DNA from 2 places in the Candidatus Rhodoblastus alkanivorans genome. Region 2 is predicted to be linked to the other one. Evidence: predicted binding sites of a transcription regulator. Region 2 holds the regulator's gene; the other holds the start of a gene.

Region 1 (4,960 bases), 290 kb from region 2:
GAAATCCTGTCGTGCTTTCAGTGTGTTGAGAGATGAATTGCTTTGCTGCGCTCGCGATGACGACGTGGGAGCGTCGATATCACGCGCCCATCGCATAATCGCCGAGGAGGCTCGCGGGGCGGCGCAGGTCGTCGGACATGCGCCAGCGTCCGTGACGGCCGCCGCAGCCGTTGCTGGCGAGTTCGGCTGCATAGGCGGCGCGGGTCATCGTGGCGCAGCGCAGCCGCAGGGCGAGCTCGGAGGGCGCCTTGATCGCGATTAGCGCGAAATTCCAGCGCTGCAACTGGAAAGCAAGGTTGTTCACGCCGCGCGCCAGCGCCTCCTCGTCGCGGGCGAACAGCCGTTCGATGGTGAAGACGCCGCCGACTGCGACTCCGATCAAACCGGCGAGCAGATCGCCGTCCGCGTCGCGGACTTCGAGCGAATGGGCGAATCCGGCGTCGTAAAGGTCGCCGAGGGCGAGATCGAGGACGGGATGGCGCCAGACGTCGCGGGACGCCCGCGCGCTCGCCAGCAGAATCTGGTCGAATGACTGGTCGAGGCTGATGTGGACGGCGGCCGAATCGGCGCCCGATATGCCGCGCGGGAAATCCCAGGGGCGCAGGACGGCATGGGTCGCCGGCGACCAGAGTGTCGGAACGCCGAGGAAATTTCGGGGGCTCAGACCGCGCGAATAAGCCTCGATCAGATAATCGGGCGCAAGGGACGCGGCGCGTCCGCAGAACCCCAGCGGCCGCTGGCCGCAGGCCTTGGTCGAGGGCGTTGCGCCGTCGGTCGCCCAGTCGCGCGCCATGCAGGCGAGCACCAGAGCGGCTTCGACGAAATGACGGGGCGAGAGCCAATGGCGCAGGCTGCGAAACCTGCGGCGCAGGTCGGCCAGAGGCGTTCCGCGCAGCGCCTCGCGGCGCGCGGCGCGCCGTTTCGCGCGTCCGAGGGCCGCGGGTCCTTCCTCGTTTCCCTCGGCGAACAATTCGGCGATGCGGGCCGCCCGCACATTGAGCGGCATGCGCGCCAGTTCGAAGAGACGGGGGTTGGTCACTTTTCGCTCCAGACGTTACGGCAGTTAACCTTGCACGTCCGGATTGCGGGCCGGTTTGGAAAACGACTAAAATGCGCGGCAATTCATGGGCAAGGGGTCTTCATTTGCGCGCAATTCGGGTCTATCTGCGGCTCACGCGCCGGTCCCGGCGCGTGAGCCGCATCGGGCCCCTTTCGCCGGCGCCCATCTTGGTCCACGGGCGTCGAAAGAGAGGTCATGATCCATTTCACCCGGTTTTTTGCGCGATTCGGCGCCGCCGCCGCCGAAGGATCGGGCGCCGCGCCTTTCGGCGCCTATGAGCGCATGCTGGCCCTGCGCTACATGCGCTCGCGCCGCAATCGCTGGCTGCCGTCGGCCATAGCCGGGCTTTCCGTCACCGGAATCACCGTCGGCGTGATGTCCCTGATCGTCGTCATGTCGGTGATGAACGGCATGCGCGACGAGATGATTTCCAAGCTGATCGGCGTCAACGGCCATATTTTCATCCAGCCGATCGACACGCCGCTCACCGATTACCGCGAGGTGACGGCCCAGCTCAGGAAAATCCCCGGAATCACCTTCGCCTTTCCCATGGTGGAGAATGCGGCCGGCATTTCCTCGCCCCAGCAGCAGACCGGGGCGCTGGTCCGCGGCGTGACCGAGGCCGACCTCAAGCGCCTGCCGGGCATTGTCGGCAATGTCCGGCAGGGGACGCTCGACCATTTCGACGACAAAGTGGGCGTGGTGATCGGCGAAAAACTGGCGGAGACGCTCGGCGTTCAGGTCGGCGACAAAGTTTCGATCCTCACCGCGAAAGGGGCGCAGACGCCGTTCGGCGTCACGCCGCGCCTCAAGGCCTATCCGGTCAAGGCGATCTACCAGTCCGGCCTCTATGACTTCGACCAGCTGATCGTCTTCATGCCGCTCGCCGAGGCCCAGGCCTTTTTCAACCGCCCCGACGAGGCCAATATCATCGAGGGCTTCGTCGCCCATCCCGATAAGGTCGATGCGGTGCGCGAGCGGATCGTCCAGGCCATCACCCGTCCGATCATGCTGACGGACTGGCGGCAGCGCTACAAGAGCTTCTTCGACGTGCTCAAGGTCGAGAGCGATTCGATCTTCCTCATTCTCGCGATCATCGTCGCGGTGGCCTCGCTGCTGATCGTCCAGGGGCTGATTCTTCTGGTCAAGGACAAGGGCCGCGACATCGCCATCCTGCGGACCATGGGGGCGACGCGCGGCTCGATCCTGCGCGTCTTCATCCTTACCGGCCTCTCCATCGGCGCCACGGGCGCGATTCTCGGCACGGCTTTGGGCGTGCCGCTGGCGCTGCAGCTCGAAAACATCCGCACTTTCGTGAACCGGACCTTCAACCTCAACCTGTTCCCGGCCGACATCTACCATCTGTCGCAACTGCCGTCGTCGCTCGATCTTCACGAGGTCGGTGGGATCGCCGTGCTGACCCTGTGCCTGTCCTTCCTCGCCACGCTCTATCCGTCGTGGCGCGCCGCCCGGCTCGATCCGGTCGAGGCCCTGCGCCATGAATGACGAGGCTTCAAAAAACGCTCGGCGGCCGACGCTGAAACTGACCGGGGTCACGCGGCGCTACCGCGAGGGCGACGGCTTTCTCGAAATTCTCCGCGGGGCCGACGCCGTGCTGTGGCCGCACCAGGCGGCGGCGTTGGTTGCGCCTTCGGGCGCCGGCAAATCGACCCTGCTCCATATCGCGGGGCTATTGGAGCGGCCGGACGGCGGCGAGGTCGAGATCGAGGGCCAGCCGACCTCGGGCCTGAACGATTCGCAGCGCACGGCCCTGCGGCGAAACCGAATCGGCTTCGTCTATCAGTTTCACCATCTCCTGCCGGAGTTCACCGCGACGGAAAATGTCATGACGCCGCAGATGATCGCCGGCCTGCCGCGCCAGGAGGCGCGGCGCCGGGCGCTGGAGTTGCTCGATTATCTCGGCCTGGCGGCGCGCGCCAATCATAGGCCGTCGGAAATGTCCGGCGGCGAGCAGCAGCGCGTGGCCATCGCCCGTGCGGTCGCCAATGCGCCGGGCTTGCTGCTGGCCGACGAGCCGACCGGCAATCTCGACCCCGAAACGGCCGACCGAGTTTTCTCGGCGCTGATGTCGCTGGTGCGCGCCACTGGCCTTGCGGCGCTGATCGCGACTCACAACGTCGACCTTGCCGCGCGCATGGACAGGCGCCTGACCTTGCGCAACGGACTGCTGGCGGAAATGCCGTGAACTGAAACCGGCTGTGGCCCTGCCGCCACATTTGCGTGCAATGCGTTATGGCGCTCTTGACCGCCGTAAAACCTCAGGATTGCCGCAATCTAGCCGCAAAAGCGGATGTTCGGCCACGCAACTTATCCACAAGGCGCTTCCCAGCTTATCCACAGGATGCTGCTTCGTAATCTCTTGTTTTTACGTGATATGTCATGAAGGCAACAAATCTTGAACAGTTCGTCGTCATCGGAATAAATATAGAATATCAAGCGAACATTACGAAAACAGACGTTATCCACATGTTTTTGTCGAAAGATTATATTGGGGCGGGACCTTTGCGGTTCACGGCCGCATTATCGTAATCCAATTCAGGCGTGGGAGGCGGGCAATGGTCGAGCGGATGATCGAGAAAGTCGGCTTCGTTCATCTCCATGTTCATACCGCTTTTTCCTTGCGCGAAGGCGCGATCGGCGTGAGCAAATTGCTGAAGCTCGCGCTCGCCGACGTCCAGCCCGCGGTCGCGGTGACGGACGTCAACAATCTGTTCGGCGCCCTGGAGATTTCCGAAAAATTCGCGAAGGAGGGCGTGCAGCCCATCGTCGGATGCCAGCTCACGTTGGATTTTGGCGACGTGGAAAATTTTCGCACGCGCGGCGAGAGTCTGGCGCTGGACGCCGGCAAGGGCAATATCGTGCTGTTGGCGCAAAGCGAGCAGGGCTACGCCAATCTCATGCGGCTGGTCTCGCAGGCCTGGCTCATGGTCGATCCCGGCGATTCGCCCCATGTCGGAATCGCACAGCTTGCGGCGGCGAGCGAAGGTCTGATCGCGCTGAGCGGTGGTCCGACCGGACCGCTCGACCGCGCTTTCGCGCTCGACAAGCCCGAGGTCGCGCAGGCGCGGCTCGCCGCTTTGGCGCCCTTGTTCGCCGATCGATTCTATATCGAAATCCAGCGCCACGGGCTCGAAAGCGAGCAGAAGGTCGAACCCTTCCTGCTCGACATGGCCTATCGCGAAGGCCTGCCGCTGGTTGCGACCAATGAGCCCTATTTCGCCGTCGCCGCCGATTATGACGCCCATGACGCGCTCATGTGCATCGCCGACGGCGCCGTCGTCGGCCAGGACAACCGGCGCAAGCTCACGCCCGAGCATCGCTTCAAAACCCGCGCGGAAATGGTCGCTTTGTTCGCGGACCTGCCCGAGGCGACGCGGAACAGCGTCGAAATCGCGCTGCGTTGCGCCTATCGGCCGCGCACCCGCAAGCCGATCCTGCCTAATTTCAACGAAGGCGTCGACGAGGCGGCGGAATTGCGCGCTCAGGCCGCATCCGGCCTCGCCGACCGGATCAGCGCCCATGGCCCGGCGCCCGGCCACACCGAGGAGGATTATCGGAAAAGGCTCGAATTCGAGCTTTCGATCATCGAGAAGATGAAGTTCCCCGGCTATTTCCTGATCGTGTCGGACTTCATCAAATGGGCGAAGGCGCAAGGGATTCCGGTCGGGCCGGGGCGCGGCTCGGGCGCGGGCTCGCTGGTCGCCTATGCCCTGACCATCACCGATCTCGATCCGATCCGCTTTTCGCTGCTGTTCGAGCGCTTCCTCAATCCCGAGCGCGTTTCGATGCCGGATTTCGACATCGATTTCTGCCAGACCCGCCGCGACGAGGTCATCGCCTATGTCCGCCGCCGCTATGGCGAGGATCGGGTGGCGCAGA
Region 2 (4,960 bases):
GTCCGCTCCCAAGGGGCTGACGGACAGGGTTGGTAGCCTTGCGGCGCTGCGCCTCTCGCCCGGCGCCGCGCTCGCCGCCCTGCGCCTGTATTTTGCCGCCGCTTTGGAGCAGGAATGGGATCTGCGCCGGCCTTTCCTGTGGTTGCCGGCGGCGGCGGGCGCCGGCGCGATCTATTATCTCGTCGCGCCGACCGAGCCGGTTCTTTGGGTCGTCGGGGCGACGGCGGTTCTGTTTGCTGCGCTGGCTTTTCTTGCGCACGAGCAGCGTACGCTTTCGGCCGTGTTTGTCATCCTCGCGGCGCTGGCCGCGGGCGAGTTCTCCGGTGGCTGGCGCGCGGCGCGGGTGGATGCGCCAGTGCTGGATCGCATTTACATCGGTGAGCTTGCCGGCTTCGTCGAAGAGGTCGATTTCCGGCCCCAGGGCGCGCGTTTCCTGCTGCGCGTCACCGAGGCCGAGCGTCTCGCGCCGGAGCAGACGCCTTATCGCGTGCGCTTGACCATGCGCGGCGTTCCTGCTTTCGCCGCGGGAGATTTCCTGACCATCAAGGCGCGGCTGCTGCCGCCGGCGCGCGCGGCGCTGCCGGGCGGCTATGATTTTGCGCGCGACGCTTATTTTCAGCGCATCGGCGCCGTCGGCAATGTGCTGGGCAAGGCGGAGGCTCTTCCCGCGCCCCGGACGGCGGACTGGCGGCCGCGCCTCTATGCGGCGGTGGACCGCGCGCGCAACGCGCTGGCGTTGAGGGTCTATGATCGCATAGGCGGCGACAATGGCGCGATCGCCGCCGCGATGGTCACCGGCAAGCGCGACCTCCTTTCGGAAGCGGCGCGGGAAACCATCGCCAAGGCGGGGATTTTTCATATCATCACCATTTCCGGCGTCCAGATGACCCTGGTCGCGGGCATCTTCTTCGTCGGCTTTCGCGGTTTTCTGGCGCTCTTCCCCGCTCTCGCGCTGAACTATCCGATCAAGAAATGGTCGGCCGCGCTCGCCATGCTCGGGGCGCTGGCCTATGGCCTGTTCACCGGCTCGCGCGTCGGCTCGGAACGCGCTTTGTTCATGACCCTGATTCTGCTCGGCGCGGTCATCGCCGAACGGCCGGCGCTTTCCATGCGCAATCTCGCTTTCGCGGCGCTGGCGGTGATCGCTTGGGAGCCGGAGGCGCTGCTTGGCGCGAGTTTCCAGCTATCCTTCGCGGCCGTCGCCGCGCTGATTGCGGTTTACGAATCGCGCGGCGCGGCGAGCGGGAGGCCAAATCCCGCGCCCAAGGCGGTCGGGACCGAGGCCGAGCGCGAAGCGCGGGGGCTCGCCGACCATATGGGGGAAATCAGCCGCCTGCGCGTGTTCGGCGCACTGGCCGCCACCTTCTGCGCGACCTCCGCGACGGCCTCTTTCATGGCCTATGACTTTCATGAATTGAATCCCTATGTGCTCATCGGCAATCCGCTGACGCTCGCGATGATCGAGCTTTTCGCGGTGCCGGCGGCGTTGCTCGGCGCGTTGCTCGCGCCTTTCGGCGCGGACGGTTTGGTTTGGTCCTATCTCGGCGCGGGCGTCGGCATGATCATGACGATCGCGCGTTGGATCGGGTCGGCGCCGGGCGCGACTATCGCCCTGCCGGCTTTCGCGCCCTGGTCGATCGCCTGCCTGACGCTCGCGGTTCTCTCCGCCGTCTTGTGGCGGACGCGGCTGATGAAGCTTACGGCGCTGCCGCTGGTCGGCCTGGGCCTGTTGGGGGCGGCGAGCGGACAGCGCTTCGATCTCGCCGTGGCGCCGACCGGGGAATATGCGGCTTTGCGCGACGCCGGAGGGCGCCTCGCGCTTCTCGGCAAAAGGCGCGATTCCTTTGCCGCCGAACAATGGCTGCGCGCCGACGCCGACCTGCGCCCGGCGTCCGAAGCCGAAGCCGCCGGCCGTTGCGACACGCTCGGTTGCGTCGGCGTAATGCGCAATGGCGAAGCGGCGGCCCTGGTGCTCGACGGCGAAGCCTTCCATGAGGATTGCGCCCGGGCGCAGGTCGTCATTTCGCCGCTCTATGCGCCGAGCTATTGCACGCCAAAAATTCTGCTCGACCGCCGCAAGCTCCGGGAAACCGGGGCGGTGACACTGGCTTTCGGCCCGAAAGGCATGGAATGGCGCACAACCCGCGCGCCAGGCGAGGATCGCCCCTGGTCACGCGCGCCGCGCCGCCGGGCGCTTGCGCCATTGCGTCCCGCCGCCGCGCCGGAGTCGCCCGCGACGAAGGACGATTCGCGGGAATAGCGGGATTGATTATCCGTTCTTGGCGCCATTCGGCGGCACGCCGGGGCCGGCGCCGTAATATTTGTAGGGCAGGAATTTGCCGGACATGGAAATCTTGACCCGGTCGCCCTTGGGGTCGGGCTGGCGCTCGATCGCCATGTCGAAATCGATCGCCGACATGATGCCGTCGCCGAATTCCTCCTGGATCAGTTCCTTCATCGCCGGTCCATTGACCATGAGCAGTTCGTAAAAGCGATAGAGCAGGGGGTCGGTCGGCGGCATCGGCGAATTCTGGCCGCGCATCGGAACCTCGGTCAGCATCCGCTCTTCCGACTTGGTCAGGCCGAGAAAAGCGGCAGACTTGGCCGCGAGCGCCTCGGGAAGGCGCATCTGGCCGAGCAGCGCGCCGACGATCAGCACATCCGCCATTTCGCCGGTCGCTTCGACGATCTGCTGCCATGTCAGGCGTTTTTCGCGCTTGATGTCGAGAATGCGTTCGGTGAGTTGATCGCGGGTCATGCGCATACTCCTTTGCCAGGGACAAAACGCCTTCACAGAGGTTAAGCGTCAATTCCCCGGCCCGCCAGAGAACTGAGCTCAAAATTTGTCCATGGAATAACGCCAGAAATTCAGCGCAGCGACCCTTCCGGCTGTCACTGCGACCGTGAGCTAAAGGCGCGACGGGAAACAATTAACCATCTAACATATTGAAATAATGCATGAGTTTCTTCGTCGCTTTTCCCGTCGTCCGCGAAAACTCCGCTCAATATTTGCGCACGAGGCTCACCAGCTTGCCCTGGATGCGGACCCGGTCCGGCCCAAAGATCCGCGTTTCATAGGCCGGATTGGCGGCTTCCAGCGCGATCGAGGCGCCGCGCTTGCGCAAGCGCTTCAAGGTCGCCTCCTCGTCGTCGATCAAGGCGACCACGATTTCACCCGACTCGGCGGATTCCTGCTTCTTGATGACCACCGTGTCGCCGTCGAGAATGCCGGCCTCGATCATCGAATCGCCCCGGACTTCGAGCGCGTAATGTTCGCCGTTGGACAACAGGTCCGGGGGGAGGGCGATGCTGTGGGACCGTGTTTGCAGCGCCGATATCGGCGTGCCGGCCGCGATGCGGCCCATGACGGGGATGGCGACGTTCTGGCTCGAATCGGAGGGGTCGCCCGCGACGACTGGCCGGGTCTTGCCGAGATTGCCTTCGATGACGCTTGGCGCGAAACGTCCGCCGCGCGGCGCCGCCGGGGTTGACGACTCGGGCAGCCGCAAAACTTCCAGCGCCCGGGCGCGATTTGGCAGGCGCCGGATGAAGCCGCGCTCCTCCAGCGCCATGATGAGGCGATGAATGCCGGACTTCGAGCGCAGGTCGAGCGCGTCCTTCATTTCGTCGAAGGATGGAGGCACGCCGGTCTCTTTCAGGCGCTCATGAATATAACGAAGCAATTCGCTTTGTTTCCTGGTCAGCATGGCCGCGCCCTGTCTAATCTTGCCGCATCCGGCGTTGCTTTGGCGCTTCAGAATCACGCCAATACAAATCATGAACGGAAGATAGATGTTCGCGCTTGGTTCTGCAATCGAAAAGATGTGAGATGGTTGCTGCTGGAGCGCGTAAAATTAATTGCAAATCCCGGAATTCGGTAATTGCACGCCGGGACTCGAAAATCTCTTTAATAACAACCTTGTAGGTGTGTAGTGTTCGCCAAACCGGATTGGCGAACACTCGGCTGATTTTCCGTATGTGCGATGCTGTTGATTTTTCTATACATTTTCAAAAAGGATTGGCGAACATGCTACGCCAAATCCCACGATTGGCGAACATTTTGCCGAACATCAACCGGTCTTGGTTTCGCGGCGCCCAAACGAAAGGTGCGAGACGAAGGGACCGAACGCGCCTTCTGCCCGAAAGCGATCATATCGGGCCTCCAAATCGGCTGTCATTCGGGCCGCCAGTGTTAATGCCTTTTCGCGCTCGTGCTGAGGCGTCTCAGGCCCCAAAGATGGCATAAGGCCAAGCTCAATAAGCGATCCGCAAACAGCGTCATAAAGATCGGAATGGTGCGGTCGAAAGTCGCCATATATAAAATAGTCCGCGTCTATGCGCAACAAATGTGCCAGACGCAAGAAAAAATCGGCAGGAATACGGTTTTCACCATTTATGTAATTCTGAACAGTGCGATACGAAATCCCTAATTTCTCCGAAATTAGTTTCATTGAGACTCGCTTTTTCTTTATCACGGCGCGTAGCGCCTCCGCCAGTCTGGCATCGTCGTAGTCGCTTGCCATATACCGAAATGTGCGTTATTCTGAACAAAATGCACCGAAATAAGACATTAGGCGGCGCAATGCCCAAAATCGTTCGCACCCTCCCTCTCGTAATTACAATTGCCGGGTCAGACGATCTGTATCAGACCGTCCGCGCGGCATTAGTCGCGCGAAATTCCAGCCTCAATGCTTGGTGTAATGCAGCCGGCGTTAACAGGCAAACCGCGGAAAAGGCGTTGAAAGGAGCACGCCACAGCCGACGTGCGGACGAACTTCGTCAGCGTCTCCTTGCAGAACTGTTCCCCGAGAAAGTAGCGTGAGGGACTTCCTTCCCATCGCCGTCATCGCCGACGCAGCAGCCATATCGAGCCGGGCGATTGAACGCGCCATCATGCGGGCCAGCAAGAACCCGTCGGCGACTTGGAACGGCGCGCGCTTGGTTGTCCGGGAAGTCGCCG

Evidence for each region. Region 2 encodes LexA, which represses DNA repair genes until DNA is damaged. Its sites were predicted from a motif close to TGTTCNNNNTGTGTTCNG; they were not measured.
Region 1: a site for LexA is predicted at 3,466-3,483, ahead of dnaE (DNA polymerase III subunit alpha). Genes of this name have one in related genera too.

Annotation. Positions count from the first base shown of each region.
Region 1 is NZ_JAIVFP010000001.1:1,955,692-1,960,651, forward strand. Features, by position in the region: gene K2U94_RS09040 (hypothetical protein) at 80-1,039, opposite strand; gene K2U94_RS09045 (lipoprotein-releasing ABC transporter permease subunit) at 1,256-2,566, shown strand; gene K2U94_RS09050 (ABC transporter ATP-binding protein) at 2,559-3,266, shown strand; gene dnaE (DNA polymerase III subunit alpha) at 3,637-4,960, shown strand, end outside.
Region 2 is NZ_JAIVFP010000001.1:2,242,382-2,247,341, forward strand. Features, by position in the region: gene K2U94_RS10545 (ComEC/Rec2 family competence protein) at 1-2,260, shown strand, start outside; gene cynS (cyanase) at 2,270-2,758, opposite strand; gene lexA (transcriptional repressor LexA) at 3,003-3,707, opposite strand; gene K2U94_RS10560 (helix-turn-helix domain-containing protein) at 4,071-4,523, opposite strand; gene K2U94_RS10565 (hypothetical protein) at 4,819-4,960, shown strand, end outside.